3 regions of the Modestobacter versicolor genome follow, and region 2 is predicted to be linked to each of the others. Evidence: riboswitches for the same ligand, from Rfam matches in the RefSeq annotation. Region 2 holds a riboswitch; each other region holds the start of a gene.
What was found. A riboswitch is a leader RNA that binds a small molecule or an ion and turns the genes downstream of it on or off. The one in region 2 is predicted to bind S-adenosylmethionine.
Positions count from the first base shown of each region.

Region 1: another riboswitch for S-adenosylmethionine. It lies ahead of thrC (threonine synthase); the one in region 2 lies ahead of FHX36_RS03670 (aminotransferase class V-fold PLP-dependent enzyme).
Region 3: another riboswitch for S-adenosylmethionine. It lies ahead of FHX36_RS16845 (bifunctional o-acetylhomoserine/o-acetylserine sulfhydrylase); the one in region 2 lies ahead of FHX36_RS03670 (aminotransferase class V-fold PLP-dependent enzyme).

Region 1 covers NZ_JACIBU010000001.1:2,505,816-2,515,934, reverse strand. The annotation lists gene FHX36_RS12320 (ABC transporter permease) at 1-473, shown strand, start outside; gene FHX36_RS12315 (HAD family hydrolase) at 484-1,305, opposite strand; SAM riboswitch class I at 1,366-1,494, shown strand; gene thrC (threonine synthase) at 1,507-2,808, shown strand; gene FHX36_RS12305 (cold-shock protein) at 2,999-3,199, shown strand; gene groL (chaperonin GroEL) at 3,471-5,102, shown strand; gene FHX36_RS12295 (VOC family protein) at 5,300-5,647, opposite strand; gene FHX36_RS12290 (DUF72 domain-containing protein) at 5,672-6,514, shown strand; gene FHX36_RS23950 (Gfo/Idh/MocA family protein) at 6,472-7,467, opposite strand; gene FHX36_RS12280 (VOC family protein) at 7,464-7,826, opposite strand; gene FHX36_RS12275 (DUF4031 domain-containing protein) at 7,844-8,119, shown strand; gene FHX36_RS12270 (HD domain-containing protein) at 8,091-8,717, opposite strand; gene FHX36_RS12265 (LURP-one-related family protein) at 8,760-9,533, shown strand; gene FHX36_RS12260 (glucose-6-phosphate dehydrogenase) at 9,812-10,119, opposite strand, start outside.
Region 2 covers NZ_JACIBU010000001.1:752,468-762,586, reverse strand. The annotation lists gene FHX36_RS03675 (glycoside hydrolase family protein) at 1-851, shown strand, start outside; gene FHX36_RS03670 (aminotransferase class V-fold PLP-dependent enzyme) at 860-2,242, opposite strand; SAM riboswitch class IV at 2,279-2,392, opposite strand; gene FHX36_RS03665 (NADPH-dependent FMN reductase) at 2,458-2,958, shown strand; gene FHX36_RS03660 (endo-1,4-beta-xylanase) at 3,022-5,472, opposite strand; gene FHX36_RS03655 (putative quinol monooxygenase) at 5,687-6,016, shown strand; gene FHX36_RS03650 (acyl-CoA dehydrogenase family protein) at 6,029-7,264, opposite strand; gene FHX36_RS03645 (FAD-dependent oxidoreductase) at 7,279-9,054, opposite strand; gene FHX36_RS03640 (hypothetical protein) at 9,095-9,454, opposite strand; gene FHX36_RS03635 (DODA-type extradiol aromatic ring-opening family dioxygenase) at 9,451-10,119, opposite strand, start outside.
Region 3 covers NZ_JACIBU010000001.1:3,441,510-3,451,628, forward strand. The annotation lists gene FHX36_RS16795 (histidine phosphatase family protein) at 1-277, shown strand, start outside; gene FHX36_RS16800 (NAD(P)H-hydrate dehydratase) at 258-1,148, shown strand; gene FHX36_RS16805 (hypothetical protein) at 1,237-1,641, shown strand; gene FHX36_RS16810 (helix-turn-helix transcriptional regulator) at 1,642-1,839, shown strand; gene FHX36_RS16815 (hypothetical protein) at 1,878-2,198, shown strand; gene FHX36_RS16820 (gamma carbonic anhydrase family protein) at 2,256-2,795, shown strand; gene FHX36_RS16825 (hypothetical protein) at 2,792-3,286, shown strand; gene FHX36_RS16830 (sigma factor-like helix-turn-helix DNA-binding protein) at 3,283-3,981, shown strand; gene FHX36_RS16835 (fatty acid desaturase family protein) at 4,004-5,107, opposite strand; gene metX (homoserine O-acetyltransferase MetX) at 5,273-6,394, opposite strand; gene FHX36_RS16845 (bifunctional o-acetylhomoserine/o-acetylserine sulfhydrylase) at 6,396-7,688, opposite strand; SAM riboswitch class IV at 7,731-7,846, opposite strand; gene FHX36_RS16850 (threonine aldolase family protein) at 8,049-9,131, opposite strand; gene FHX36_RS16855 (MarR family winged helix-turn-helix transcriptional regulator) at 9,136-9,609, opposite strand; gene FHX36_RS22470 (DUF3817 domain-containing protein) at 9,635-9,898, opposite strand; gene FHX36_RS22475 (hypothetical protein) at 9,901-10,119, opposite strand, start outside.

The sequences.
Region 1 (10,119 bases), 1.8 Mb from region 2:
GGCTCGCCGCGCTGGTGCTGTCGGTCGGCGCGATGGTGCTGCTGGTCCTGGTCGCGGTGGTGGCCGGCGGGATCGCCTACGGCTTCGGCGACGTGCAGACCCCGCTCGGGGTCGCGCTGGAGCAGCGGACGGCGCTGGTCCGGCTGGCCGGGATGGTCGGTTACCTCGCCGTCCACCTGCTCGTCGTCGGCACCCTGGCGTTCTGGCTGTCCACGGTGACCGACGCGCCGCTCGCCGCGGTCGGCGGTGCGGTGTTCACCACGGTGGTCTTCGCGGTGCTCGAGCAGGTGGAGCAGCTGGGCGGCATCCGCGACTGGTTCCCCACCGCGTTCAACTACGCCTGGACCGACCTGCTGCAGAGCCAGTTCGACTCCGGCGACCTGTTCCGCGGGGTCGTGCAGGGCCTGGCCTGGTCGGCGCTGTTCACCGCGCTCGCCTTCCGCCAGTTCGCCCGCAAGGACGTCACCAGCTAGCGGCGGACCTTCACAGGCTGGCGAGGACCGCCTGGGCCCAGCCCTCGCCCATCGCCGCCTCGGTCACCGCGGCGTTGGGGACGGCGGAGATCCGCTCGTCCATGCCGGTGACCGCGGCCCCGTTGGCGGTGACCCAGAGCCGGCCGACGGCGGGGGCCATCTCCAGGTCGCTGACGCTGTCGCCCACCGCCACGGCGTCCGCGGCGGTCAGGCCCCGGCGGGCGAGGTCCCAGCTGATCGCCGCGCCCTTGGAGATCCCGCGCGGCATCAGGTGGTAGACGTGCGGCGGCAGCGCGTCCTCGGCCAGCGTCATCCGCGGGGTCGCCGGCACCGCGCCGTTGTCGTTCATGGTCAGCCAGCCCCAGCCGCGCTCGGCCAGCCAGCTGTCGACCGCCGCGGCGTCGACCCGGCCGCGCAGCAGCGCGTCGGCCGAGTGGGCGGTGTGCCAGGGCTCGTGCCACTCCAGCCGGCCCGGGTGGGCGGCGACCAGCTCCTCGACCACGCCCAGCTCGGCCATCACCGACATCGGGGTGCGCCCGGCGAACTCCGCGGGCAGGTCGCCGGTGAGCAGGTGGGTCTCCCGGCCGCCGGCCCAGCTCACCAGCGACCCGAGCTCGGAGATCGCGCCGTCGGCGGCGAAGATCCGCGCGGCCTCCAGCAGCTGCGCGTGCGTCCGGCCGCTGACCAGCACCAGGACGGCGCCGGAGCGGTGCAGGGCGAGCAGCGCCTCGGCCGGCGTCGCGGTCAGGCCGCGCTCGGCGGTGTGCCAGAACGAGCCGCGCGGGCCGACCATCGTGCCGTCGAGGTCGGTGTAGACGATGCGGGTGGCCACCGCCTCATCCTGGCCGGTCGGCCCGGCGGGCCGGCGCCCCGGGTAGAGTCCTCGCCGTTCCACTCATCCAGAGGGGCAGAGGGACACGGCCCGATGAAGCCCCGGCAACCGCCGCCTGCGCGCACGCGCAGCGGGAGGTGCCAATTCCGTCCCGCGCGGCTCGACGGCCCGGCGCGGGGAAGATGAGGAGGTAGTCGTCGAATGACCATGACCGCTCCCGGTTCCGCCCAGGCAGACGTCACCGCTGGTGGGCCCGTCCCGCCGAACCCGGCACGGGGCCTGGTGTGCCGCAACTGCGGCGCCACCTTCGGCCTGATCGCCGAGCACGCCTGCGCCGAGTGCTTCGGCCCGCTCGAGGTCGACTACGACCCCGAGCTGATGCGTGCGGTCACCCGCCAGCAGATCGAGGCCGGCCCGCAGAACATCTGGCGGTACGCCGCCCTGCTCCCGGTGGGGCAGGACCCGGCCGACCGGGTCACCCTCGACCCGGGCATGACCCCGCTCGTGCGGGCCGACCGGCTGGCCGCCGAGCTCGGCCTGACCGGCGGCCTCTGGGTCAAGGACGACTCGGCCAACCCGACCCACTCCTTCAAGGACCGGGTGGTCAGCCTCGCCGCGACCGCGGCGAAGAGCTTCGGCTACGCCAAGATCGCCTGCGCCTCGACGGGCAACCTGGCCAACTCCGTCGCCGCGCACGCGGCCCGGATGGGCCTGCCGTCCTTCGTCTTCGTGCCCAGCGACCTGGAGCCGGGCAAGATCGTGCAGTCGGCCGTCTACGGCCAGGCGCTCATCGCCGTCGACGGCAGCTACGACGACGTCAACCGGCTGACCAGCGAGCTCGCCGAGACCGACGAGTTCGAGGACACCGCCTTCGTCAACCAGAACGTCCGGCCCTACTACGCCGAGGGCTCGAAGACGATGGGCTACGAGATCGCCGAGCAGCTGGGCTGGCGCATCCCGGCCCAGGTCGTGATCCCGATGGCGTCGGGCTCACTGCTGACCAAGGTCGACAAGGCCTGGCGCGAGCTGGTCGCCGCCGGCATCGTCGAGGACACCGGCTGGAAGGTCTTCGGCGCCCAGTCGGCCGGCTGCGACCCGATCGCCACCGCCTTCGACAACGGCTGGGACGTCGTCAAGCCGGTCAAGCCGACCGGCATCGCCAAGTCGCTGAACATTGGCAACCCCGCCGACGGCCCCTACGCGCTGGACGCCATCCGGCGCACCGGCGGGTCGGTCGGCCGGGTCGGTGACGACGAGATCGTCGCCGGGATCCGTGACCTGGCCCGCACCACCGGCGTCTTCGCCGAGACCGCCGGCGGGGTGACCACCGCGGTGCTGCGCCAGCTGGTCGAGGACGGCCGGCTCGACCCGACCCAGGAGGTCGTCGTCCTCAACACCGGTGAGGGGCTCAAGACCCTCGACCCGCTGCTGCCGGTCGTCGGCCCGTCGCACCACGTGCAGCCGTCGCTGAAGTCGCTGCGCGAGGCCGGCCTCATCGCCTAGACACGCCCGGCGCGACACCCGGTACCACACCGCCGGGGGAGTCGCGACACCGACCAGTGACCTGGGACACCAGTTCCTGTACCGTTCCGCGCGGTTCTACTCCCACGTTCGTGATCGACGGGCGGAAGAGCAAGACCCCGGCCCCTCGATCAGGAGTGGCCGTCCGCACGCACGAAACGTGGGAGCACACGTGGCACAGGGCACCGTGAAGTGGTTCAACGCCGAGAAGGGCTTCGGCTTCATCGCCGTCGACGGCGGTCAGGACGTCTTCGTCCACTACTCGGCCATCCAGATGGACGGCTACAAGAGCCTCGACGAGGGCCAGCGGGTCAGCTTCGAGGTCGTCCAGGGCGAGAAGGGCCCGCAGGCCGACGCCGTCCGCAGCGTCTGAACTGCACAGCCCCGAGGCCCGGTCCCCTGCAGGGGGCCGGGCCTCGCTGCGTTCCCGGGCCCGGGAACAAGCCTCGGCGACCCCCCGTTCTTGCACTCGCACAGGCCGAGTGCCAGACTCCTTACTGGCACTCACGCCTGTCGAGTGCCAATCAGGTCGGAACGGTGAGGTACCGGTACGTGGGCCGCAGGAGCGTCCACGGCGCTGGTGCCGTCCGTCGCGGGCGCCGGACCCGGCCGTGCAGCGATCCACGCTCGGAGGACATCACCACATGGCCAAGATGATCGCGTTCAACGAAGAGGCGCGCCGCGGCCTCGAGCGAGGGATGAACACCCTCGCCGACGCCGTCAAGGTGACCCTCGGCCCCCGTGGCCGGAACGTCGTGCTCGAGAAGAAGTGGGGTGCCCCCACCATCACCAACGACGGTGTGAGCATCGCCAAGGAGATCGAGCTCGAGGACCCGTGGGAGAAGATCGGGGCCGAGCTCGTCAAGGAGGTCGCCAAGAAGACCGACGACGTCGCGGGTGACGGCACCACCACCGCCACCGTGCTCGCCCAGGCCCTCGTCCGCGAGGGGCTGCGCAACGTCGCCGCCGGCGCCAACCCGATGGCCCTGAAGAAGGGCATCGAGAAGGCCGTCGCCTCGGTCTCCGAGTACCTGCTGTCCACCGCCAAGGACGTCGAGACCAAGGAGCAGATCGCGGCCACCGCCTCGATCTCCGCCGCGGACCCGGCCATCGGCGAGCTCATCGCCGAGGCGATGGACAAGGTCGGCAAGGAAGGCGTCATCACCGTCGAGGAGAGCAACACCTTCGGGCTCGAGCTCGAGCTCACCGAGGGCATGCGCTTCGACAAGGGTCACCTGTCGGCCTACTTCGTCACCGACACCGACCGCATGGAGACCGTGCTCGACGACCCGTACATCCTGGTCGTCAACTCGAAGATCTCCTCGGTCAAGGACCTGCTCCCGCTGCTGGAGAAGGTCATGCAGTCCGGCAAGCCGCTGGCGATCATCGCCGAGGACGTCGAGGGCGAGGCCCTCGCGACCCTGGTGGTCAACAAGATCCGCGGCACCTTCAAGTCGGTCGCCGTCAAGGCCCCCGGCTTCGGTGACCGTCGCAAGGCCATGCTCGCCGACATCGCCATCCTCACCGGTGGCCAGGTCATCAGCGAGGAGGTCGGCCTCAAGCTCGACAACGCCGACCTGTCGCTGCTGGGCCGCGCGCGCAAGTTCGTCACCACCAAGGACGAGACGACCATCATCGAGGGCGCCGGTGACGCCGACCAGATCCAGGGTCGCGTCAACCAGATCCGCGCCGAGATCGAGAAGTCGGACTCCGACTACGACCGCGAGAAGCTGCAGGAGCGCCTGGCCAAGCTGGCCGGCGGTGTTGCGGTCATCAAGGCCGGTGCCGCCACCGAGGTGGAGCTGAAGGAGCGCAAGCACCGCATCGAGGACGCGGTGCGCAACGCCAAGGCCGCCGTCGAGGAGGGCATCGTCGCCGGTGGTGGCGTCGCCCTGGCGCAGGCCACCACGGTCGCGTTCGAGAAGCTCGACCTCGAGGGTGACGAGGCGACCGGTGCCAACATCGTGCGCGTCGCGCTCGAGGCCCCGCTGAAGCAGATCGCCATCAACGCCGGCCTCGAGGGTGGCGTCGTGGCGGAGAAGGTCCGCAACTCCGAGACCGGCTGGGGCCTCAACGCCGCCACCGGCGAGTACGTGGACCTGATCGCGGCCGGCATCATCGACCCGGCCAAGGTCACCCGCTCGGCGCTGCAGAACGCCGCTTCCATCGCGGCGCTCTTCCTCACCACCGAGGCCGTCATCGCCGACAAGCCGGAGAAGAACGCCCCGGCCATGGCCGGCGGCGGCGACGGCGGCATGGGCGGCATGGACTTCTGAGTCCACCGCTCGGCGCCAGCTGAGCACTGCACCACCCGCACTGCCCGGCAGGGGCGGTCCCGCACTCGCGGGGCCGCCCCTGTTGGCGTTCCACGGGCCCTCGGGCTCCCGCTGCGGTGATCATGGAGCTGCGGTGACGGCGCGCCGGTGTGACGCGGTGTGTCGCCCCCCCAACGCCATGATCGCCGCGGTGAGGGTCACTCCCGGCTGAAGACGCAGAACTCGTTGCCCTCGGGGTCGGCCAGCACGTCCCAGTGCACCTCGTCGTCCCGGCGGCGGAGGAGGGTGGCGCCCAGCGCGAGCAGCGCGCCGGTGTCGCCGACCACGTCGTGGTGCATGCGGTTCTTCACCGTCTTGCGCTCGGGCACGCGGTTGACCCAGATGCTCGGGCCCGTCCCGGCGGGGTCGACGATCAGCACCGGCTCGGACTCACCGCCGTCGCGGTCGCGCCGGTAGCCCATCGCCGCGCACCACCAGTCGGCCAGCGCCTGGTGGTCGACGGCGTCCAGGCAGAGGTCCAGGAACCGTGCGGGGGAGTCGCCCATGGCCGAGCAGGGTAGGCGGCCGGGGTGACGGTGATCATCGGGACGTCGGGCTGGCAGTACCGCGACTGGCGGGGCCGCTTCTACCCGGAGGCCATGCCGCAGCGGCTGTGGCTGGAGCACCACGCTGCGCACTTCGCGACCGTCGAGAGCAACAACGCCTTCTACCGGCTGCCGGAGAAGAGCACCTTCGAGCGCTGGCGGGAGCGCACCCCGCCGGACTACCGGTGGGCGGTCAAGGGCAGCCGGTTCCTCACCCACATCAAGCGGCTGCGCGACCCCGAGGAGCCCGTGGCCCGGCTGATGGACCGGGTGGCCGGGTTGGGCGACCGGCTCGACGTCGTCCTGCTGCAGCTGCCGCCCACCCTCAAGGCCGACGTCGACCTGCTCAGCGCCTGCCTGGGCCAGTTCCCCGCGGGCACCCGGGTCGCCGTCGAGCCGCGGCACGAGAGCTGGTGGACCGACGACGTCCGGGCACTGCTGGAGCGCTACCAGGCCGCGCTCTGCTGGGCCGACCGCGCCGAGCAGCCGGTCGCCCCGCTGTGGCGCACCGCGGAGTGGGGCTACCTGCGGCTGCACACCGGGGCGCAGGGCTGGGGCTACCCACCCGAGACGCTGCAGCTGTGGGCGCAGCGGCTGGCCGACACCTACGGGGACGACGACGTCCTCGTCTACTTCAACAACGACCCCGGCGGGGCCGCCACGGTCGACGCCGTGACGTTCGCCGAGGCGGTGCGCGCCACCGGCGGCACGCACACCCGGGTGCCGACGGCGGCCGAGGCGAGCGGTGCCGCCTGGCCGCCGAAGCCGCCGCCGAAGAAGCCCCGTCAGAGGACGGCGGCGTCCTCGGCGAACGTCACGCCGAGCTGACCGGAGGCCTGCTCGAGCACGTCCTGGACCGCGAGCGTGTCGGCCAGCGGCATCACCGCGCTCTCGCCCCGCCCGGCCCGCACGCACTCGGTGACCTCGATGAGCTCGTGCGAGTACCCGCCGCCGAGCTGGGGGAGGGTGATCTCCTCGGGCTCGGCGCCGGCCCGGTGCAGCACGATCGTCTGCGGGTGGTGGAAGCGCGGCAGCACGTCGATCCAACCCGCCGTGCCGAACACCCGGGCCTGACCGGGCAGCGCGTTGCGCAGCGAGGTCATCAGCGTCGCCGAGCGGCCGTCCGCGTACCCGAGCAGGAGCGACACCTCGGCGTCGACCCCGGTCTCGAAGGTCGAGCCGGTCGCGGTGACCGTGTCCGGGTCGCCGAGCAGCATCTGGGCGAAGGAGACGACGTAGACGCCGAGGTCGAGCAGTGCCCCGCCGCCGAGCTCCTTGGCGAAGAGCCGGTCGGTGGGGTCGAAGTCGCGCTGCACGCCGAGGTCGGCCTGCACCGAGCGCACCTCGCCGATGGCGCCCTCGGCGATCAGCTCCCGCAGCCGGACGACGGCCGGCTGGAACCGGGTCCACATCGCCTCCATGGCGAAGACACCGGTCTCCCGGGACAGGTCGGCCACCTCCCGGGCGCCGGCCACCGTGGCGGTGAAGGCCTTCTCGACCAGCAGCGCCTTGCCCGCGCGCAGGGCGGCGAGGGCGATCGCGTGGTGCTGCGGGTGCGGGGTGGCGACGTAGAGGACGTCGACCTCGGGGTCGGCGAGGACGTCGGCGTACGAGCCGTGCGCCCGCTCGATGCCGTGCCGGCCGGCGAAGTCCTGCGCGCGCTGCAGCGAGCGCGACGCGACGGCCACCGCCCGTGCGCCCTCGACGACGGCGAAGTCCGCCACCACCTTCTCGGCGATGCGGCCCGGTCCCACGACTCCCCAGCGGATCTCCTCGGTCACGACCCAGACGCTAGCGGGGAGCCGAACCGGAGCAGGTTGCCGTCCGGGTCGACGTGCGCGCCCTCACGCATCCCGTAGGACGTGTCCACGGGCGAGGTCGTGCGCCCCACTCCGGTGGCGACCAGCAGAGCGGCCACCGCGTCGGCGTCCGGCACGTGCAGGAACACCGCCGACGCGGTTCGGAGTGGATCGTGACCGGGCACGACGGCGAGGTGGAGTTCGAGACCGGCCCAGGCGGCGAAGCCGTAGGTGTCGTCATGTCGACTCGTCGAGAAGCCGAGGGCCGCGTAGTGGGCCAGTGCCCGGTCCAGGTCGGCCACCGGGAGGACGGGGGACGCATGCACGTGGACGTCGTCCATGCGTGGAGACTGGCACGGTGGCCGTGCTGATCGACAGTCCCGTGTGGCCCTGGCGGGGGCGCAACTGGTCGCACCTGGTCAGCGACGTCGGCTACGACGAGCTGCACGCCTTCGTGGCCGAGCACCTGGGCATGCCGCGGCGGGCGTTCCAGGGCGACCACTACGACGTCCCGGAGGACCTCTACGACGAGGCGGTGGCCGCGGGCGCGGAGCCGGTGGGCTCCCGGGAGCTGCTCCGGCGGCTGGTGGCCGCCGGGCTGCGGCTCAAGAAGAACGCGCGCGCAGCAGGCTGAGCTCGGCGGTCAGGTTCGCCCGGGCCGGCTCGGCCCACCGCGCCGCGGCCGCCGGCGTCCGGAACAGCGCGGGCAGCGCCAGCAGGTGCTCCAGGACGGCGGTGCGCCCGGCGGTGAACTCGGCGTCGGAGAGGTGCCCGTACTCCTCGCGGACCGCCGTGGCGTAGGCGACGTAGGCCGCCGGCGGGCTCGCCAGCACGGCCAGGTCGGCGTCGCAGAGGACGGCGCCGTTCGCGTCGTCCGGCTCCGGGGCGTGCCCGGCGGTGAGCAGCACCAGCCGCTCCACCTCGTCGACCGTCGCGTCGTCCACCAGGCCGAGCAGGCCGATCCGGGCGCGGGCGGCGCTGGCCTCCTCGTTGTCGCTGCGCAGCGGGTCGTAGGCCACGTCGTGGTACCAGGCGGCCAGCCGGACGGCGGTCGGGTCGGCCGCGGCGTCGCTGAGCTGGTCGACCAGCCCGAGCACGGCGGCCAGGTGCGCGAGGTCGTGGTAGCGGCGGTGCGGCTCGCTCCAGGCGCCGACGACGGCTGCCCACTCGGTGCGCGAGGTGGGGGAGTCACCGGCCAGCGCCGCCCAGTCCTCGAAGTCCACCCCGGCCACGCCGCGAGTCTGGCACGCGGGTCGGCGGCTACCGTCCCGGCCATGACGCAGTCCCCGCCCCCACCGGGCTGGTACCCCGACCCCGCCGGCGGCGCCGGCACCCGCTGGTGGGACGGCCAGGGGTGGACCGAGCACGTCCAGCAGCCCCCGGCCCCCGCGCCCGTACCCGTGCAGCAGGCAGCCCCGCAGGCGTTCCCGCAGGGCGGGGGCTGGCCGCGGTCGGTGCTGCTGGAGCAGCCGGTCCTGGTCGTCAGCCAGAAGACCAAGCTGATCGAGCTGACCAACGAGTACGCCGTGTTCGACGGCAACGGTCAGCAGCAGGGCGCCGTCGTCGAGGTCGGCCAGAGCACCGTGAAGAAGGCGGTGCGGCTGCTGTCCTCCTTCGACCAGTTCCTCACCCACCGGCTCGAGGTGCGCGACGCGACCGGGCCGGTGCTGGTGCTCACCCGGCCGGCGAAGCTGGTGAAGTCGCGCGTCCAGGTGGCCCGGCCGGACGGCTCCCCGGTCGGGGAGATCGTGCAGGCCAACGCGTTCGGCAAGATCCGCTTCGACCTCGTCGTGGGCGGTCAGCTGCTGGGCGCGATCCAGGCGGAGAACTGGCGGGCCTGGGACTTCGCGATCACCGACGGGTCGGGGCGGGAGATCGCCCGGATCACCAAGAAGTGGGAGGGCCTGGCCCGGACGGTGTTCACCACCGCGGACAACTACGTCGTCCAGGTGCACCAGCGGCTGGAGGAGCCGCTGGCCAGCCTGGTGCTGGCCTCGGCGCTCACCGTCGACACCGCGCTGAAGCAGGACGACCGCGGCTTCAACTAGGAGGACCCGCCGCCCCCCACCGTTCGCGAGCTCATGGCGGGACCCTGCGCCGGGGCCGCTCCAGCACGTCACCAGGGGTAGAGTCGGGGACGTCCGGGCCGGGCGACCTGTGTCCCCGGGCTCCACTAGATAACTGCCGCCGCGGAACACCGCCCCGACCTCGGTCGGGGGCTGGAGCCGCGGATGTGCAAACCGCCGCGAGGCGACCAGCGTCCGGCTCGGACCCAGACGCAGAACGGCCCCCGTCCACCAGGACGGGGGCCGTTCGCGTGGAGCCGCTACTCCTCGGTCTGCCCCAGCAGCCAGCCGTGCTCGCCGGCCAGCGCGTTGGCCTCGGCCGGGCCCCACGAGCCGGGCGCGTAGGGGTGCACCTCGGGCCGCTCGTCGAGCACCGGCTGCAGCGCCCGCCAGGTCTGGGCCAGGCCCTCGCTGGTGGTGAACAGCGACCGGTCGCCGACCAGCACGTCGTGGATCAGCGAGACGTAGGGCGCCAGCGGCTCACCGCCGGGGATCTTCGACAGGTCCAGCGACACCCGGGCCGGGGCCATCGCGAGGTCCGGGCCGGGCCGCTTGGCCATGACGTCGA
Region 2 (10,119 bases):
TCCTCGCCCCCGAGGACCCGCGCCCGGGCTCCTGGGCCGGTGGTCCCTCGGCGCAGCTGGTCGACGGCACGTGGTGGCTGGCCTACCGGCTGCGCCGGCCGGTCGGCGAGGGCCGCGGTTTCGCCAACGTGGTCGCCCGCTCCGACGACGGGGTCCGCTTCGAGCCGGTCGTGGCGATCGGCAAGGACGCGTTCGGCGCGGAGTCGCTGGAGCGCCCGGCGCTGGTGCACACGCCGGAGGGCCGCTGGCGGCTCTACGTCAGCTGCGCGACGCCGGGCACCAAGCACTGGCGGGTCGACCTGCTCGAGGCCGGCACGGTCGCCGGGCTGGCGACCGCGACCCCGCGCACCGTGCTGCCCGGCAGCGACGCGGCCGCGGTCAAGGACCCGGTGCTGCGGCACGACGGCACCCGGTGGCACCTGTGGGCCTCGGTGCACCCGCTCGACGACCCCGACGCCACCGACCGGATGACCACCGAGCACGCCACCAGCCCCGACGGCGTCGAGTGGACCTGGCAGGGCACCGCGCTGGCCGGCACCCCGGGCAGCTGGGACGCCCGCGGGGTCCGCGTCGCGACCGTGGTGCTGGACGGCGACCGCAGCTGGGCGCTCTACGACGGCCGGGCCACCGCGGCGGAGAACTGGGAGGAGCGCACCGGCCTGGCCGTGCAGGACGGCGACGGCGCGTTCACCGCCGCCGCCGGCGGACCGCTGCTGCAGAGCCCGCACCCGCCGGCCGGCCTGCGGTACGCCGACGTCGTGGCGCTGCCCGGCGGCGGTGCCCGCTGGTTCTACGAGGCGACCCGCGCCGACGGCGCCCACGAGCTGCGCACGGTGCTGCTGCCGCGCTGAGCGGCCGGTCACCGCACCGACGGCCCGCAGCCGGCGCCCCGCGCGGCCGAGGAGAGATCGGTGGCCCGCGGGTCGTCGGCGGGCTGCCAGCGGCCGGCGACCTGCGCGTAGGGCACCTGCGGCCCGGCGGACAGGAAGGCGTCCAGCGCGCCGAGCAGCGCCTCGACGTCGTCCAGGCTGCTGCCCACGCCGACGCTGGCCCGCAGCGCCCCCGCCGGCACGCCGAGGCGGGCCAGCAGCGGGTGGGCGCAGAACCGGCCGTCGCGCACCCCGATGCCGTGCTCGGCGGAGAGGTACGCGGCGACCAGGCCGGGGTCGGCGCCGGCCACGGTGAAGGAGACGACGCCGGTCGGCTCGGCGGAGTCGGCCCAGATGCGCAGCACCCGCACGCCCGGCAGCGCGGCCAGCCCGGCCACCAGCCGCTCGCGCAGCGCCCGCTCGTGCTCGGCCAGCGCCCCGGCGGGCAGCGCGGCCAGCGCGTCGCACGCCGCGGCCAGCGCCACCGCGCCCAGCACGTTGGGCGAGCCGCCCTCGTGCCGGTGCGGCGCGGCCACCCAGCTGGTCCGCTCGACGGTCACCTCCTGCACCGCCCCGCCGCCGGCGAGGTACGCGGGGGCGGCGTCCAGCCAGTCGCGCCGGCCGACCAGGGCCCCGGAGCCGAACGGCGCGTAGGTCTTGTGCCCGGAGAACGCCACGTAGTCGGCGCCGGAGCCGGCGAGGGAGAACCGCCGGTGCGGCACCAGCTGCGCGCCGTCGACCAGCACCCGGGCGCCGGCCGCGTGGGCCAGCTGCACCACCTCGTCCAGCGGCAGCGACTCGCCGGTGACGTTGGAGGCGCCGGTGACGGCGATCAGCGCGTACGGCGCGGCAGCCAGCTCGGTGCCCAGCGCGCGCAGCGTCTCGACCACGGTGGCCCCGGTCGGCAGCACGGTGACCGGGCCGCGCTGCTGCCAGGGCAGCAGGTCGGCGTGGTGCTCGCAGTCGAGCACCAGCACGGCGCCGCCGTCGGGCACGCAGCCGGCGAGCAGGTTGAGCGCGTCGGTGGTGTGCCGCACCAGCACGCAGACGTCGTCGCCGCGCGCGCCGACGAAGCCGGCCACGGTGGCCCGGGCGTCCTCGTAGAGCGCGGTGGAGACCTGGGACAGGTACCCCGCACCCCGGTGCACGCTGGAGTACAGCGGCAACGCCTCGGTGACCCGGGCGGCGACCTGCTCCAGCGCCCGGCTGCTGGCGGCGGTGTCCAGGTCGACGTAGCGGGCGGTGCCGCCGGGCACGAGCGGCACCCGGGTGTCGGCGCCGACCACGGGGAGCAGCGGGGTGGCCCCCGGCACGATCGGCGCGACGGCGGCGGGCTGGACGGCGGCGGGGGCGCAGAGGACGGCGCTGGACACGGTGGTGCTCCTGACGGGCCGGGGACCCGGGGCACGGGTCCGCGCTTTGCGGTCGCGGAACTGCGACCGCCAGGTCGTCACCCGGGGCACCCGCTCGCGGAGGAGGGTTGCCGGCCAGCGAGCCGGGGCTTCGCGCTGGCACTCGTGACCTGAGCCGAGAGTGGCAGACCGACCCGCATCCCGTCAAATACGATCGACATGGTGAGATTTGCGTCGTGAGCACGATCGCCGTGGTCGGCAACCCCAAGCCCCGCTCCCGCACCCGCTCCGCCGCCGAGCTCGTGGTCGAGCGGCTGACCGGCGCCCCGCCGGACCTCGTCGTCGACGTCATCGACCTGGGCGCGGGCCTGCTCGGGTGGGGCGACCCGGCGGTCGCCGAGGCGGTCACCGCGCTGCGCGAGGCGGAGGTCGCCGTCGTCGCCAGCCCCACCTACAAGGCCACCTACACCGGCCTGCTCAAGCTCTTCCTGGACCAGGTGGGCACCGGCGACCTGGCCGGCGTGGTCGCGGTCCCGCTCATGCTGGGCGCCGGCCCGGGGCACGCCCTGGCGCCGGACCTGCTGCTCAAGCCGGTGCTGGTCGAGCTCGGCGCGACCACCCCGACCCGGGGGCTCTACCTGCTGGACAAGGCCTGGGACTCCCCCGGCGCGCTGGACGACTGGCTGGTCGCCGCCGGTCCGCAGGTCGCCGCCGCCCGCGGGCACCGCGCCGGCTGACCCGGACGGCACGGTGCCCCCGCCCACCGGGAGGCGGACGGGGGCACCGGGTCGGTCAGCCGGTCAGCGCCGGCCCACCAGCCGGAGGACGGCGTCCAGGATGCCGCTGATCAGCCGCTTGACCGCGGTGACGACCGGGTGCTCCGCGGCCGGCGGCTGCGCCGGGGCAGCGGTGACCACCACGTCGAAGGTCGCCGGGGTGGCCACGTTGCCGGCCTTGTCCCGCGCGGTGCAGGTCACCTGGGTGGTGCCCACGGTGAACTGCGAGCCCGACCTGGGAGTGCAGTCGACCTTCACCGAGCGGTCCCGGGTGTCCCCGGCCTCGGGAGCGGTGTAGGTCACCCGCGCCGTGCCGGTGCGGTTCGCGGTGGCGGGCACGGCGTCGTGCCCGGCGATGCGCGGCGGCAGGACGTCGGCCGGGCGCGCTGCGAGCTGTGCCGGGTCGACGATGCCCCAGTAGGCGGGCATGACCTGCAGGTCGTCGTCGAAGGGCAGCGGCGACTCCCACGGCCGGGCCGCCGGCCAGGTGCGCAGCCAGCTGCGGCCGTTGCTGATGCCCCAGAAGGTCACCGACTCGATCGACCCCGAGTGCTTGCGCAGCACGTCGAACAGGTCCCGGTAGTAGTACCCGAGCTCGGTCTCGGCCTGGTCCTGGTCGGCCATCGCCGGGGAGTGCTGCGGCACCGTGCCGTTGCTGACGTCGGCGCCGTTGTTCTCCTTGGAGTCGCTGACGTCCAGCTCGGTGATCGCCTGCAGCAGCGGCCGGCCGGTCCGGGCGGAGAGCTTCTCCACCGCGGTCAGCGAGTCGTCGAGCCACTGCACGGGCCGGGCGAAGTCGACGTGCGCCTGGTGGCCCACCCCGTCGATCGGCACGCCACGGGCGATCAGGCTGGAGACGAGCTCCAGGTAGTCGGCCCGCTTGGTCGGCATCTCGGTGTTGTAGTCGTTGATGAACAGCGCCTGCTGCGGGAAGTAGCGGTCGGCCAGCCGGAAGGCGGTGTCCACGAAGGTCTCGCCGAGCACCTGGAACCAGCGGCTGTCGCGCATGTCGTGCGGGTTGGCGTTGTCACCGTCGGCGATGACCTCGTTGACGACGTCCCACGCCCAGATCGGGCTGTCGCCGTCGGGGTACCGGGCGTTCACGTGGTCGGCGATGGCCTTGATGTGCGCCTCCATCCGGGCGCGCAGCAGGGCCTGGTCGGCCGGGCTGCTGGTCAGCGGCCGCTGACCGTCCAGGAAGAACCAGTCCGGCGTCTGCGAGTGCCAGACCAGCACGTGGCCGTAGACCTGCGTGCCGGTGGCGTCGGCGAAGTCCAGCAGCGCGTCGAGGTCGCCGAAGGTGAACTGCCCCTCGACCGGCTGCACCTCGGCGGGCTTCCCGTCGTTCTCCGGGGTGAAGGCGTTGAAGTGCCGCTGCACGAGCTGCGCCGGGCGGCCGACGGTCTCCCGCTGGTCGATCGCGACGCCCACGTGCTCGAAGCCGTCCTCGCCCAGCACGTCCTTGAGGCCGGGCACGTCCTGCACCGGGGTCTCGGTGAACCCGGCGAGGGAGAAGTCGTCGATGAGGAAGCTGACACCGGCGTCGCCCTCGACGTAGAGCTGGGCCCGGTCGATGGCCGCGCCGAGGGTGTAGGTGCCCCGCAGCTCGGTCCAGGCGTCGGCGGTGACGACCGCGCTGGCGCCGGCGACGTTGTCGTAGTTCGTGCTCGTCCCGCGGTCCCGCTGGATCGAGGCCTTGAGCGAGGCGGGCGCGGAGCCCGGCGCGAGCTTGGCCCAGACCGACACCTGCACGGTCTCGCCGACGGCCAGGCCCTGGGTGACGTCGACCGTCGGGCCCTGCCAGGCCTCCAGCCGGTTGGTCGCCCGCAGGCTGGTGGCGCCGGCGTGCGCGTCGTCGGTGGTCAGCGCGACCTGCGCGGCCCCGCGCGGACCCCAGCCGGCCAGGCCGCTCTCGAAGTCCGCGGCCAGGTCGGTCCGGGTGCCGGGCTCCGCCGGGCCGGCGGCCTCCCCGGTGATCGTCACGTCGTCGACGAAGAACGCCTGGGTGGCGTCCGGGCTCTCCAGGTACAGCTCGAGCGCGCTGTTGCTGGTGCCGACCTGGTAGGTGCCGCCGACCCTGGTCCAGGTGCTGTCGGAGACCGCGACCTGCCAGGCGACGGTGTCGTAGGCCGTCGTGCCCCCGGTGGGCGTGCGCGCGGCGCTGAGCGTGACCACGTCGGTCTCCAGCTCCGGCGCGGTGTCGGCCAGCCGCACCCATGCCTCCACGTCGTACGTGCCGGCCGGCAGCAGCGTGCGCGCGTCCAGGCCCGGGCCCTCCCAGGCCTGGGTGCGGCCGGTGACGGCCAGGCTCTGCGCACCGCTGCGCGCGGTCGTGGTGCTCGGCGCGACCTGCGCCCCACCGCGGCCGTACCAGCCGCCGGTGCCCTGCTCGAAGTCCGCCGTGTGCACGGTGGCGGGTGCGGCGGCGGCCGATGGCGCGACCGTCACCCCCGCGGTGGCCACCATGCCGAGCATCGCTGCTCCGGCTCCCAGACGTCGTCGTCCCATGTGTCCCGTGTCCCCTCGGGTCGGTGCGCGTAGCAGCGTTGCTGCGTGACCTGGAGAACTTCCGATAGTTATCGGAACTCCCCCGAGAGAGTGAACCCCACGACCGGAGCCCCGGTCAACGCCCACGAGACGACGGAGTTCCGTTGCTGCCGGCCCCGCGGGCCCGACCTAGGCTGGCCGGGTGATCCTCATCGTCGTGAAGTGGCCGGTCCGTCCCGAGTTCGACGACCGGTGGCCGGAGCTGGTCCGCGAGTTCACCGAGGCCGTCCGGGCCGAGCCCGGCAACGTCTTCTTCGAGTGGTCGCGCAGCGTGGAGGAGCCGCACACCTGGGTGCTCGTCGAGGGCTTCCGGGACGCCGGGGCCGGCGCCGTGCACACCGCGTCCGACCACTTCCAGAAGGCGATCGGGGAGATGCCGGACTGGGTCTCGGCCACCCCGTCGATCATGTACGTCGACTCCCCCGACCTGGCCGGCTGGGGCCCGATGGGCGAGGTGCAGCCCCGCTCCTGAGCCCCGGCCGGCTCAGTACGGGCCCACCCGCAGCCCGAGGTGCACCTGGGCGAGCTTCATCGCCGTCCAGGCGTACTGCGAGGACAGGTGGCCCCGCACCATCGCGACGTCCCGGTAGTACCGCTGCATCGGGTGCCCGGCCATCGCCGCCGACGAGCCGGCGGACCGGAACAGCAGGCCGACGGCCTCGCTGGCCAGCTCCGACGCCCGCTGCGCCATCCCGTAGAGCCGGGCGTCGGTCTCCAGCGTGAACGGCACCCCGTGGCGCACGGTCGCCTCGGCGTGCTCCATGTACAGGTCGCCGCAGCGGACCAGCACGGCCTCGGCGGCGTCGGTCATGGTCATCGCGGTGCCCAGGTCCAGCTGGTGCAGCGGGTCCTCCCGGCGCGGGGCGAACGGCGGGAACGGCGAGTTGCGGGTGGTGATGATCTGCTCGTACTCGTCCAGCGCCGCCCGCGCCGCGCCCACCACCGGGCTGGCCAGGGACATGTGCAGGAAGCCGGCGACCGGGCCGAGGTACAGCGGGTTGCCGTGCAGCTCGGTGCCGATCGAGGGGCCGGTGTAGTCGTGGGTGATCCAGTCGAACCGGCACACCCGGTGCTCGGGGACGACGACGTCGGACACCACCACCGTGTTCGACCCGCTCCCCCGCAGCCCCAGCGTGCGGTCACCGCCCCAGTCGTCGAGCACGGTGACCTCCTCGTGCGGGATGATCGCCGCGATCAGCAGCGGCGCGCCGTCCGCCCGGGTCTCGCCCTCGACGACCGCGTTCACCGTCGAGTGGGTCGAGTACGGCACCCCGGACTGGTACGGGGACCGGCCGCTGACCCGGTACCCGCCGTCCACCCGGACGGCGGTGCTCGCGCCGGCGATGCTGTGCGAGGACCGGTAGTAGCCGGCCGGCGCGGCGAACACCTCGTCCTGCGCCGCCTGCCCCCAGTGGGCGGCGGTGGTCAGGTTGTGGTTGTGCCCCAGGCCGTAGCACCAGCCGGTCGACGGGTCGCCGCGGGAGACCTCGATGACCAGCCGCGCGTACGTGGACAGGTCGACCTCCAGGCCGCCGTACCGGCGCGGGGTGAGCACCCGGTAGAGGTCGGCGTCGACCAGCGCCCGGTGCACCTCCTCGCCGTAGTGCCCGCGCCGTTCGGCGTCCTCGGCCTGGGCGCGCAGCAGCGGCCGCAGCGCGGCGGCCCGGGCCAGCAGCTCCCGGGGGGTGGGGTCGGACGTCGTCTCCTCGGGAAGCGCCACGTCGTCCCTCCCGGTCAGCGGCCGAGCACCGCGCCGAGGACGTCGGACAACCAGGCCCGGGCGGCGTCGGCCGAGGCCGGGGCACCGGCGTGCCGGCCGGCGACGTAGAGGTCCGGGCGGACCAGCAGCACGCCGGCGTCGCCGATCTCCCGCAGGTCGGCCCAGGTGCCGTACGGGTCCTCGATCGGCCGGCCCGGGCCGATCGAGACGGGGGTGATGGTCAGGCCCCGCTCGGCCGCGAGCTCGGCGGCGGCCTCCAGCCAGGGCTCGCCGCCGATGCCGGTGACCACGCTGAACGACCCCTTGCCGACCAGGTCCAGGGTGGAGACCCGGTGGCCGCCGCGGGTGACCCAGGTGTGCGGCAGCTTCGCGCCGGGCCAGGTCGTCGGCTGGGCGTACAGCTCGGGGTCCCGGCGGTACTCGGGCATCGGGGTGCCGTCGGGCACGACCGCCGAGGAGGCGTACCGCTGGTTGTGCTCCACCCCGTGGGCGTCGAACTCGTGGGCCTTGTAGGCGATCGCCTCGCGCAGCGCGGCCCGCACCTTCTCCCCCTCCGGCCCGGGCGCCTTGCGCAGCGCGAGCTGGGCCTCGAGCTTGCCGACGTCGGTGGTGTCGGAGAGGTCCAGCGCCTGCAGGATCCGGCCGGTGTCGGCGATGCTCTGGTTGGCCCGCTCGACGACCTGCCGGGCGATCGGCGCCCGCTCGGCGTCGTAGCTGTCCAGCAGCGAGGGGTCCGCGGTGCCGGCGACGACGTGGGCCAGCTTCCAGGCCAGGTTGTAGGAGTCCTGGATCGAGGTGTTGGAGCCCAGCCCGTTCGTCGGCGGGTGCCGGTGCACCGCGTCGCCGGCGCAGAACACCCGGCCGCGGGCGATCGTGGTGGCGAAGTGGTGGTTGACCGTCCACGGCGAGGCGGACTTCACCCGCATCTCGAAGTCGTCGGTGCCGACCAGGGCCACCGCGAGCTCGCGGACGACCTCGTCGGTGAAGGTCGGCGGCCCGGCGGCGACCTCGTAGCCCCACATGAGCATCCACTCGGTCCAGGGCTTGATCATCCGCAGCACGCCCAGGCCGACGCCCTCCTTCTCCGCACCCGGCTGGAGCATCCAGTAGAGGACGGAGGGGCGGTGGGCGACCAGGTGGGACAGGTCGGCCTCGAACACGATGCTCATCGCGCCGCCCACCGCGCCCGGGCCCTCGAACGGCAGGTCCAGGTCGGCGGCGACCTTGCTGCGCGCCCCGTCGGCGCCGATCAGGTACCGGGAGCGGATGGTGTGCTCCCGGCCGGTCAGCCGGTCGCGGACGGTGGTGGTGACGCCGTCGTCGTCCTGGGAGTGGGAGAGGTACTCGGTGTCGAACCGGACCCGGGCCCCGCGCTCCTGGGCGGCCTGCACCATGACCGGCTCGGTGATGGTCTGCGGGGCGTCGAGCATCGTGCACGGGCTCTGCAGCTCGTAGTCGGCGTGCCGCACCGTGTCGGTGCCCCAGGACGGGATCCGGCCCAGCTCCTCCCCCGCGAGGCTGGTGCAGAACGTCGTGTTGCCCATGTACTCCCACGGCGTCGCCTCGCGCATCAGCCGCTCCTCGAGGCCCACGTCGCGCAGCGCCTCCATCGTGCGCTGGTTGGTGATGTGCGCCCGGGGCGTGTCGGAGAGCCGGCCGTACTTGGTGATCAGCAGGGCCCGGGTGCCGTAGGTGGCGAGGAACAGCGCCGCGGCCGCACCGGCCGGCCCGGAGCCGACCACCAGGACGTCGGTGTCGTGGGTGGGAGAGGGGGTGGCTGCGTCGCTCATGAGGTCCTCGTCGTCGGGGGCTCGGGCGGGCTCGGGCAGGTCAGGTGGTGATGTCCGGGTACGGCATGGTGACGTGCTCCATCGCCTTCCCGTAGGCCTTCTGGTACTCCAGCGGGCCGTGGTCGCGCTCGAACACGGCGATGAACAGGGTCAGGGTCAGGAACGGGTGCGCCCCCATCTGGAACAGCGCCACGTGGTCGTGCTCGCGCAGCGCCCGGCGCTCCTCGTCGTCGAAGGCGAGCCAGGTGGTCTTCTCGGCCGCGATGGCGTTGAGCAGCGTGCCCGCCATCTCCCGCTCCCACCACTCGACCGTGCCGGCCGGGTCCTCGCGGTACCGCTCGGTCAGCTCGGGGTCGCGGTCGACGGTGAACAGGAACTTGTCCAGCAGGTACTTGCTCACGACCGCACCTCCGCAGCGCCCCGGGACGGCACCCCGTTCGGGTACCACGTGAAGTAGGCCTCCATGGTGTGGAACAGGTCCAGGGTGTCGACGTGGTCGGCCTTCTGGCCCTCCCCGGCCGCACCCATCATCAGCATGAAGTCCATGAACCCGTGGGTGGCGTTGCCCGGGTGGTGCAGGCTCTCCAGCGTCACCTCGGCCAGGCAGCCCTCGATGTCACCGCTGGCGATCCACTCCACCGCCTTGCGGTCGAACTCCGGGTCCGGGCCGTGCTCGCCGAACTGGCGCGGGCCGCCGAGCTCGAGCGACAGGTGGCCGGTGCCGATGATGGCCACCCGCTTGTCGCTCTCCCACGACTCCACCATCTCCCGCAGCGCCCGGCCGAGCTGGACGAAGCGCTTGGGCTGCGGCATCGGCGGGGCGAAGATGTTGGTGTAGACCGGCACGATCGGCAGGTCGGCCTCGGGCCGCAGCGTGATGATCGGGCAGGTGATGCTGTGGTCGATCCGCAGCTCGTTGCTGAACGCCAGGTCGAAGTCGCGGTCCAGCCCGTCGCGCAGGATGTGCGCGGCGAGGTCCTCCTCGCCGCGCAGCGTCATCCGCGGCAGCCCGAACTCGCGCTCCTCGTTGTGCCAGTTGGCGTCGAAGAACGGCGCCTTGCCCAC
Region 3 (10,119 bases), 2.7 Mb from region 2:
GCTGGCCACCGAGGCGCTGCGGCACGACGGCGAGCGGCTGGTCTGCGTCTCGCACCAGGCCGTGATCATGGTCTTCCGGTACGTGCTGGAGGAGCTGTCCGAGGCGCAGCTGCTGGAGATCGACCGGCACGAGCAGGTCGCCAACACCTCGGTGACCCGCTACGAGCTGACCACCGGCGGTGCCTTCGCGCTCGCCGGCTTCAACGGGGTGGAGCACCTGGCCCACCCGGACGACGCCCCCGTGACCGAGGAGAACGATGTCCCGTCCCCAGCCTGACGCCACCCTGGTCACACCCCCGGTGCTGCGCCGCTGGCGGCTGCCCGAGCCCACCGGCGGCAAGGAGTCCCGCGGCTCGATCCTGGTGGTCGGCGGCAGCACCGAGACGCTGGGCGCGGTGACGCTCGCCGCCGAGGCGGCGCTCCGCTCCGGCGCGGGGAAGCTGCAGGTCGTCGTCCCGTCGAAGGTCGCCCCGCACGTGTCGATCGCGCTGCCCGAGGCGCTGGTGCGCGGCGTGCCCTCGACCGAGGAGGGGGCGATCCGCGCGTCGTCCGCCGAGCTCGTGCTGGACCTGGCGCGGAAGGCCTCGGCGGTGCTGGTCGGCCCGGGGATGGCCGACGAGGCGGAGACCCGCGGGTTCGTCGAGGCGCTGCTGCCCGAGCTGGAGGCGGCGGTCGTGCTCGACGCGCTCGGCCTCGCCGCCGTCACCGCCGACCCGTCGTGCCTGCACCACCTCGCCGGCCGGGTCGTCCTGACCCCGAACCCGACCGAGCTGGCCATCGCGCTGCACGTCTCCCCCGACGAGCTCGAGGACGACCCGGCCGGGTCGGCCCTGCGGCTCGCCGAGCAGGCGCACGCCACGGTGGGGCTGGGCGGCGCGACCAGCTGGGTCGCCGCGCCCGACGGGCGGCTGTGGGAGGACGAGAGCGGCGGCGCGGGGCTCGGCGTGTCCGGGTCCGGTGACGTGCGGGCCGGGATCACCGCCGGGCTGCTGGCCCGCGGTGCCGAGCCCGAGCAGGCCGCGGTCTGGGCCTCCTACCTGCACGGCCGGGCCGGCGAGCGGCTGGCCGCGACCGTCGGCCGGCTCGGCTTCCTGGCCCGCGAGCTGCCGCCGCAGGTCCCCCGGGTGCTCGCGGAGGTCGACCTCTGACCCCTCGTGGTCAAGTGTGCTTGACATGCGGTGGCGGGACTGGTGGACTGCGCCCCTCTGTCAAGCACACTTGTCACAGGAGTCGGCCATGCGCCTGCGCCACCTCGCCGCCGTCGTCACCGGGCTGGTCATCGCCGCGGGCATCGGGCTGATCGCTGGGAGCACCGAACCCGAGCAGTTCTGGCTGCGGACGCTGGTCTTCGCGGCGTGCACGCTCGGCCCGGCCTACGGGGTGGGCTGGCTGGCCTTCGTCCTCCCGCGGACGGCGGACGCGCCGCCCCGGCGGGTGGAGGAGTCCGTCGAGCACGACTGGTGGCAGCGGAGCGCCTCTGGGTCGTTCCTCGACGTCCTGACCCTCGCCGGTCTCGGCGCCTGCGTCCTGGCGGTCACCGGGATGGAGCTGGCCGCCTCGACGGTGCTGGTGGCGCTGGTCCTGTTCGCCTTCGCCGACGTGGGGGTCCGCTGGACCGTGCTGCGCCGGCGCGCTGCCTGAGTGCGCAACGACCTGGCCGACCGCCGGCACCAGCGGGGCTGGTCCCAGGGCCAGCTGGCCGAGGAGCTGGGCGTCTCCCGGCAGACGGTCATCTCGCTGGAGAAGGGGCGGTTCGACCCGAGCCTCCCGCTGGCGTTCCGGATCGCCGCGCTGTTCGGCTGCCGGATCGAGGACGTCTTCACCCCCGACGAGGACTGACGGCTGACGTGCGGCCGGCGGTAGGCCAGGCTGGCGGGGTGACCGGAGCAGAGGGAGTGCAGGAGCAGCGCGCGGCCGACGTCTACGAGGCCGCGCTGCAGCCGCGGCGCGGGGGGCGGGTGCTGCGCAGCGCCCGGCTGCTCGCCGCGTTCGCCGCCGAGCTGGCCTGGGGGCTGCTGCCGCAGCCCTCGCTCAGCGACGTCGTGGTGACCCGGCGGGAGGACGGGCGCGAGGTGCTGCGGGTGGCGGCGGGCGACCCCAACGTGCCCGGCGAGATGCTCGCCCTCGTGCACCAGCACCTCGCCGACCTGACCCCGGCCGCCTTCCTCGCCGAGTGGGGCGCGGAGGAACCGGTGTGATCTGCTGCGACCCGTGCCGCGGGACCAGCTCGCGGCCTGGTGAGGGAGTGCAGCAGCGTGGCTGACAGCTACATCGGGGAACTCGACTTCGGCGCACCGGACATCCACGAGCTGGCGTTCGTGGCGCCCACCGCCGTCGTGGTCGGCAAGGTGACGATGGGGCCGCGGGCGAGCATCTGGTACGGCGCGATCGCCCGCGCGGACGCCGAGGTGATCGAGATCGGCGAGGACTCCAACGTCCAGGACGGGTCGACGCTGCACAGCGACCCGGGCTCCCCGCTCGTGATCGGCCGGGGCGTGACGGTCGGCCACAACGTGGTGCTGCACGGCGCCCGGGTCGACGACGACGTGCTGATCGGGATGGGCAGCACCGTCCTCAACGGCGCCCACATCGGCTCGGGCTCGATCGTCGCCGCCGGGGCCGTGGTCATGCAGGGCGCGGAGATCCCGCCGAACTCGCTGGTCGCCGGCGTCCCGGCCAAGGTGCGGCGCGAGACCACCGAGGACGACCGCGCGGCGATCCGGCTGAACGCGACCAGCTACACCGACCGGCTCGACCAGCACCGCGCCGTCCGCCGGGTGCAGCGCTCCCGATGACCTCGGCGGCCGAGCAGGAGCTGCGCCGGTCGGTCGGCTGGACGGTGACCGACCCGTCCCCGGGCCGCCGGACGGGCCGGGTGCTCGGTGGGCTGCTGCACGCGGTCTCCACCGTGGTCACCCTCGGTGCCGACGCCGCCCAGGGCGCCCGCCGCCCGACCTGGGAGGCGCCGGCCGACCCCGACGGGTACCTGGACCTCGGCCCGGTCGAGCTGCGGTTCCCGGCCTCCGCCCGGGCCCGGGAGGTGCGGGCCACCCGGCACGACGTGTGGACGACGTCCGCGGGCGCCCCGCCGTCCCGGGTGCCCGTCCGGGACTGGCAGGTGGTGGCAGCGGTGCCCGCGGACGACGCCGCGCACCGCGACGCGGCCGCGGGGTGGCAGCTGACGGTTACCGACGGCAGCACCACCGGGACGCTGTCGGGGGCCTGGCTGGCGCTGGCCTGGATCGGGCAGCTCGCCGGCTGGCCGGAGCCGGCCCCGGCGCCGTGAGCGCCGGGGGCTTCGAGGAGTTCGTCGCGCCGCGGGCCACGTTGCTGCTGCGGACGGCGTACCGGCTCACCGGCGGCCGGCGCGCGGCCCGGGACCTGCTGCAGGCCGCGCTGGTCGCCGGCCGGCGGCACTGGGACCCGGCCCTGGACGAGGCCGCGGCGACGGCGCTGCTCCGGCGCGAGCTGGTCGCCGCCCACGTCGGGTGGGCCAGCCGGGTGCACGTCGGCGGCCTGATCGCCGACAGCCCGCTGCTGGCCGGCACCCGCGGCCTGCCGGGCTTCGGTCACCAGCCCCCCGACGTCGGCCCGCGCGACGAGCTCAGCGTGGCCCTCTCCCAGCTGCCGCCGCGGCTGCGGGCGGTCCTGGTGCTCCGGTACGGCGAGGGCCTGCCCGACGCCGACACCGCCGACGCGCTGGGCACCGCGGTCGCGGAGGTGCCGCAGCAGGCCGACCTCGCGCTCGCCCGGCTGCACGCGTCGTTCGCCGGCAGCGCGGGTGGCAGCACGACCGGCGACCTCGCCGAGCGGTTGCGCCGGGAGCTCTCCGCGCGCGGCGACGACGTCACGGCCGACCCCGAGGACTACCTGGCGCTCGTCCGGGAGGGCACCCGCGCGCGGCGCCACCACCTGGCCGGGCTGCTCGCCGTCGTCGGGTTCGTCGTCCTCGTCGTGCTGCTGGTCGTCATCACCGTCTAGGAGGACCGGTCGGGGTCCTCCATCAGTTGCGGACCGACGCCACCAGCGGGCAGGTGAACGGGTCGCGCTCGGCCAGACCGACCCGGTTCAGGTACCGGACGACGATCCGGTAGGAGCCGACCAGCGACGTCTCGGTGTAGCTGATCCCGTGCTTCGCGCAGTGCTCGCGCACCAGCGGCTGGACCTTCTTCAGGTTCGGCCGCGGCATGCTCGGGAAGAGGTGGTGCTCGATCTGGTAGTTGAGCCCGCCCATCATGAAGTCGGTCAGCACGCCACCGCGGATGTTGCGGGACATCAGCACCTGGCGGCGCAGGAAGTCGACCTTGGCGTTCTTCGGCACGATCGGCATGCCCTTGTGGTTGGGCGCGAACGAGCCACCCAGCAGCAGGCCGAAGACCGCCTGCTGGACGACGATGAAGCCGATGCCGATCAGCGGCGGCATCACCAGGAAGACGGCGGCGACGAACACGCCGAGCCGGACGCCGATGATCGCCAGCTCCAGCCGGCGGTGCGGCATCGACTTCTCCCGGGCCAGCGTGGCGATGCTGTTGGCGTGCAGGGCGAGGCCCTCCAGGCACAGCAGCGGGAAGAACGCCCAGCCCTGGTGCCGGGTCCACCAGCCGCGCAGCCCGGACATCCGCTGCTCGGCGTCGTCGGGGGTGAAGGCCAGCACCGCGGACTCGATGTCCGGGTCCTTGCCCATCTGGTTGGGCGCGTTGTGGTGCCGGTTGTGCTTCTGCATCCACCAGCCGTAGCCGATGCCGGCGAAGCCGCAGGACAGCACCCGCGCCGACCACTCGTTGGCTCGGTGCGAGCCGAAGGCCTGCCGGTGGGCGGTGTCGTGGCCGAGGAACCCGAACTGGGTGCAGACCAAGGAGAAGACGACGGCCAGGGCCAGCTGCCACCACGAGTCGCCGAGCGCCACGATGGCCACCCAGGTGCCGGCGAAGGCGGCCACGGCCAGGGCGATGGAGACGACGTAGTACGGGCGCCGCCGGTTCAGCAGGCCGGCGTCCTTCACCTGCTGGGACAGCTCGGCGTAGACGCTGACGGACCGGTCGCGGGCTCGCGCGGGGCGGGGGGCCCCGGCGGGGGGAGGCGTGGTGCCTTCCAGGGTCGAGGTCATCTGTTCTCTCTGGCGGGCCCCGGGCTGCTCCGGGTGGTGCCGGGTGGTGCCGGTGCGACCGGCGACGACGGGGGACCGCGCTACGTCTGGATGGAGCACCGCGTGCGCCCGACGGTAGGTGACGCTGCGCGAGGCTGCCATCCGAGGCCCACCTGGCGGGACCGGCTAGGACGCCAGCAGCTCGCGGACCAGCACCCCGACCGCCTCGGTCTCCAGCAGGAACCCGTCGTGGCCGTAGGGCGAGGGGACCACCCGCAGCGGGACCCCGAGGGCGTCGGCCACCTGCTGCTGCTGGGCCAGCGGGTAGAGCCGGTCGGTGTCGACGCCGGCGACCACCGCACGCGCGCTGACCCGGGACAGCGCGGCCGGCACGCCGCCGCGGCCACGGCCGACGTCCCAGCCGTTCATCGCCTCGGTGAGCACCACGTAGCTGCCGGCGTCGAACCGGGCGGCGAGCTTGGTGGCGTGGTGCTCCAGGTAGGAGGCGACGGCGAACCGGCCGTCGTCCTGCACGTGGTTGCCGAACCGCGCCCCGAGCTCGAGGTCGCTGCGGTAGGTGAGGTGCGCGATCCGCCGGGCGATCCCGAGGCCGGACACCGGTCCGGGGCCGGGCGCGTAGTCGCCACCGGCCCACGCCGGGTCGCTGCGCACGGCCGCCTGCTGGGTGGTCTGGGTGCCGATCTGGTCGGCGCTGGCCACCGCCCCCGAGGCGAGGAAGAAGAGCCCGGCCACCCGCTCCGGCCGGGACACCGCCCACTCCAGCGCCCGCATCCCGCCCATCGAGCCGCCGAGCACCGCCCGCCAGCGGCCGATGCCCAGCGCGTCGGCGACGGCGGCCTCCACCGCGACCTGGTCGCCGACGGTCACCGCGGGGAACCGGGAGCCCCAGGGAGCACCGTCCGGGGCGGCCGACGACGGGCCGGTCGTGCCCTGGCAGCCGCCCAGCACGTTGGCGCAGACGACGAAGAGCTCGTCGGTGTCCAGCGGCGCACCCGGGCCGACCAGCGAGGGCCACCAGCCGGCGGTGGCGTGCCCGGGCCCGGCGGCGCCGACGACGTGGCTGTCGCCGGTCAGCGCGTGCTCGACGAGCACCGCGTTGCCGGCGTCCGGGGCGAGGGTCCCCCACGTCTCGTAGGCGACCCGGACGCCGGGCAGGGTGCCGCCGCGCTCGAGCTGCAGCGGGCCGAGGTCGAGGAACCGCCGGTCGCCCACCGGGTCGCCCTCGAGCCAGCCGCCGGTCCGGGACGCGGCGGCCGGAGCCGGTCGCGCGTCCCGGACCGACGTCACCTCAGGAGGCCTTCGCGGCCCGGAAGCCGGACTCGAGGTCGGCCAGGATGTCTTCGATGCCCTCCAGGCCCACGGCCAGCCGGACCAGGCCCGGGGTGACGCCGGTGGTGGCCTGCTCCTCGGGGGTCAGCTGCGAGTGCGTGGTGGACGCCGGGTGGATGACCAGGCTGCGCACGTCGCCGATGTTGGCCACGTGGCTGTGCAGCTCCAGCGCCTCGACGAAGCGCTGACCCGCCTCCTTGCCCCCGGTGATCTCGAAGGCGAGCACCGCCCCGGCGCCCCGGGGCGCGTACTTCTGCTGGGCGGCGTGCCACGGCGAGGACGGCAGGCCTGCGTAGTGCACCGACTCGACCTCGTCGCGGGCCTCCAGCCACTCGGCCACCCGTTGGGCGTTGGCGACGTGCCGCTCCATGCGCAGCGACAGCGTCTCGATGCCCTGCACGACCAGCCAGGCGTTGAACGGCGAGATGGCGGGGCCGAGGTCGCGCAGCAGCTGCACGCGGGCCTTGAGCGCGTAGGCCGGCGCGCCCAGGTCGGCGTAGACGACGCCGTGGTAGGTCGGGTCGGGCTCGGTGAAGCCGGGGAACTTCCCGCCGGTCCAGGAGAAGTTGCCGCCGTCGACGATGACACCCGCGATCGCGGTGCCGTGGCCGCCCAGGTACTTGGTGGCCGAGTGGACCACGATGTCGGCGCCGTGCTCGATGGGGCGGATCAGGAACGGCGTGGCGATCGTGTTGTCGACGATCAGCGGGACGCCGTTGCGGTGCGCGACCTCCGACACCGCCGAGATGTCCAGGACGTCGCCCTTCGGGTTGCCGATCGTCTCGGCGTAGAAGGCCTTGGTGTTCTCCTGCACCAGCGACTGCCAGTTCTCCGGGTCGTCGGGGTTCTCGACGAAGGAGACGGTGATGCCCATCTTGGGCAGCGAGTGGTGCAGCAGGTTGTACGTGCCGCCGTAGAGCGAGGCGGAGGCGACGACGTGGCTGCCGGCCTCGGCGATGTTCAGGATCGCCAGGGTCTCCGCCGCCTGGCCGCTGGCCACCGCGAGCGCCGCCACGCCGCCCTCGAGCGAGGCCACGCGCTGCTCCAGCGCGTCCTGCGTCGGGTTCATGATCCGCGTGTAGATGTTGCCCATCTCGGCCAGCGCGAACAGGTCGGCGGCGTGCTGGGTGTCGCGGAACTGGTAGCTGGTGGTGGCGTAGATCGGCAGCGCCCGGGCGCCGGTGGTCGGGTCGGGCGCGGCGCCGGCGTGGATCTGCCGGGTCTCGAAGCTCCAGCCGCTGGGTTCGGTCATCTGCCAGTACCTCCTGGGTCGCCGGAGCTCCACGGCGCGGAGGCTCCGTCCTTGCCGGGCGGCGGGCGCCGTCCAGCCAGCTCTTCCCCTGGAGCACCTCAGACGGAGTTGAGGTTGCCGGGCAGCCAGCCAGGTGCTTGTCGCTGCCTCTCGTGAGCCACCGCCGATCCTAGGACGCCGACCGGACGACTGCACAGGCCGGTGTCCCGGGGGTCCGCCGCGCTCCGCCGGTGAGCGGGCCGGCCCGGGACCCTGCTCTGCCGCGACTCGAGCTCTGCCCACCCTCGTAGGCAGACCTCGACTCTCCCGGGACCCTGCTCTTCCGCGACTCGAGCTCTGCCCACAGCTGTGGGCAGAGCTCTACCCGGCCGGGACCTGCTCCGCCGCGCCGGCCAGGGCGGCGATCGCTGCCCGGGCCTCGGGCACGGGCAGCGCCGTCGTCGCGTCGCCGACCGGCAGCTCCACCCGCTGCACGCCCGGGTCGGCGGTCGGGGTGGCCCGCTCCCACGTCCACAACCCGCCCTCGGCCAGGCGGCGGGCCGCCGCGGCGAACTCGTCGGCGGAGGTGCGGAGCAGCAGGTGCAGCATCGGCGTCTGCGGCGGGTCCGGGACGACGGTGACGCCGGGCAGGTCGCGCACCGCGGATGCGATCTCCCGCGCCCGGTCCAGGTAGCCGGGGAACAGCGGCAGCCGGCGGCGCAGGCAGCTCAGCGCCGACGCGGCGCCCGGCCAGAGCCCGAACAGCGTCCCGCCCAGCCGGCGCCGCCACTCGCGCACCTCGTCGACGACGTCCGCGGGCCCGGCCAGGCAGCAGCCGGCCAGCGCGCCGATGCCCTTGTAGAAGCTGACGTAGGTGGTGTCGAACAGCGCCGCGACCTCGGCCGGCGCGCGCCCGTACCCCGCCGCCGCCTCCCACAGCCGGGCGCCGTCCAGGTGCGCCGCGGCCCCGCGCTCCCGCGCCCAGGTCACCTGCGCGACCAGGTCCTCCCACGACGGCAGCTGACCGCCGAGGTCGCGCTGCGGCAGCTCGACCAGCAGCGCAGCGGGCTGCTCGGCGACGGCGTCCAGGTCGGTGCGCAGCAGCAGCCGGTCCCGGCTCCCGGTCGGGCGGCCGACCATGCCGTGCAGCCGCTCCAGCGGGTGGCCCTCGTGGACGTCGAGGTGGCTCTGCGGGTGGTAGACCACGGTTGTCCGCCCGCGGCGCTCGGCGTGCACGCGCAGCGCCGCCTGCTGGGCCATGATGCCGCTGGGCAGGTACGCGGCCGCCGGCTGCCCGAGCACGTCGGCGACCTCCCGCTCCAGCTCGGCGACCACCCCGCCGTCGCCGTACCGGTCCACGGCGGTGTCCGGCGGGATCGTCGCGAGCAGGTCGGCGGCCGACTGCGGGCCGTGCCCGGTCAGCGCGCGGTCGCAGGCCCGGCGGAGGGCGTCGAGGTCGTCCACCCGGTCAGTCTGCCGGGGGGCCGGGGGCGGGCGCCGGTCCACCGGCGGCGCGGAGCCCGGACAGCAGACCGAGGGCCAGCCCGGCCCGGGCCGGCGGGGGCAGCGCGGCGGTGAACTCGGCGTCCAGGGCCGCGACGACCTCCCGGCCGGTGGCCAGCAGCTCGTGCCCGCGGTCGGTGACCTCCAGCAGGGCCGCTCGGCCGCGGCCGCCCCCCGGCTCCCGGACGGCGCCCAGCTCGGTGAGCGTGCCGACCGTCGCGTGCATGCTCTGCACGGTGACCCGCGCCCGCCGGGCCAGGTCGGTGTAGGAGAGCCCGGGCGTGCCGGCGAGGTGGCCGAGGGCGCCGAGGTGCCGCAGCGAGAGCCCGTGCGCCCGCAGCGCGGTGTTCAACCGGGCCTCCCAGGCCCGCCCGGCCAGGATGGCCAGCATCACCGGGCTGTCCGCCGGTGGCCCCCCGGCGGGCGGCTGCTCGGTCATGGGCCAGGGACAGTAGCCCGGCGGGTCAGTCCGGCGGTGCGGGGCTGGTGGCGGCGGTCCGGCGGAGGGCCAGCAGGCCGCCGATCCCGGGCACGAACGTCAGCGTCCGTGCCTGCCGGGGCAGCGGCAGCAGGAACGCCGTCGCGATGGTGGCCAGGTAGGCGCACCCGTGCACCGGCCCCATCAGCGAGGCGACGGCCTCGACGTGCGCCGTCCCGAGGTTGACCAGCAGCACGACCAGGGAGACGGTCTCGGCCCAGGAGGCGAGCCGCAGCCAGCGCAGGTCCACGGTCAGACCCCCGTCGTCGAGCCGGGCCGGGCGATCATCAGCACGACGACCGTGGCCCACAGCAGGTTGAACACCCCGGCGCCCATCGCCAGGGCGCGGACGTCGACCCGCTGGTCGCCGGCCCCGGCGTCCAGGACGGCGCGCACCTGGGCCTGCCGGGGCAGCACGACCAGGGCGAGCAGCAGGCCGGCGATCGCGGTGAGCAGCATCGAGACCAGCAG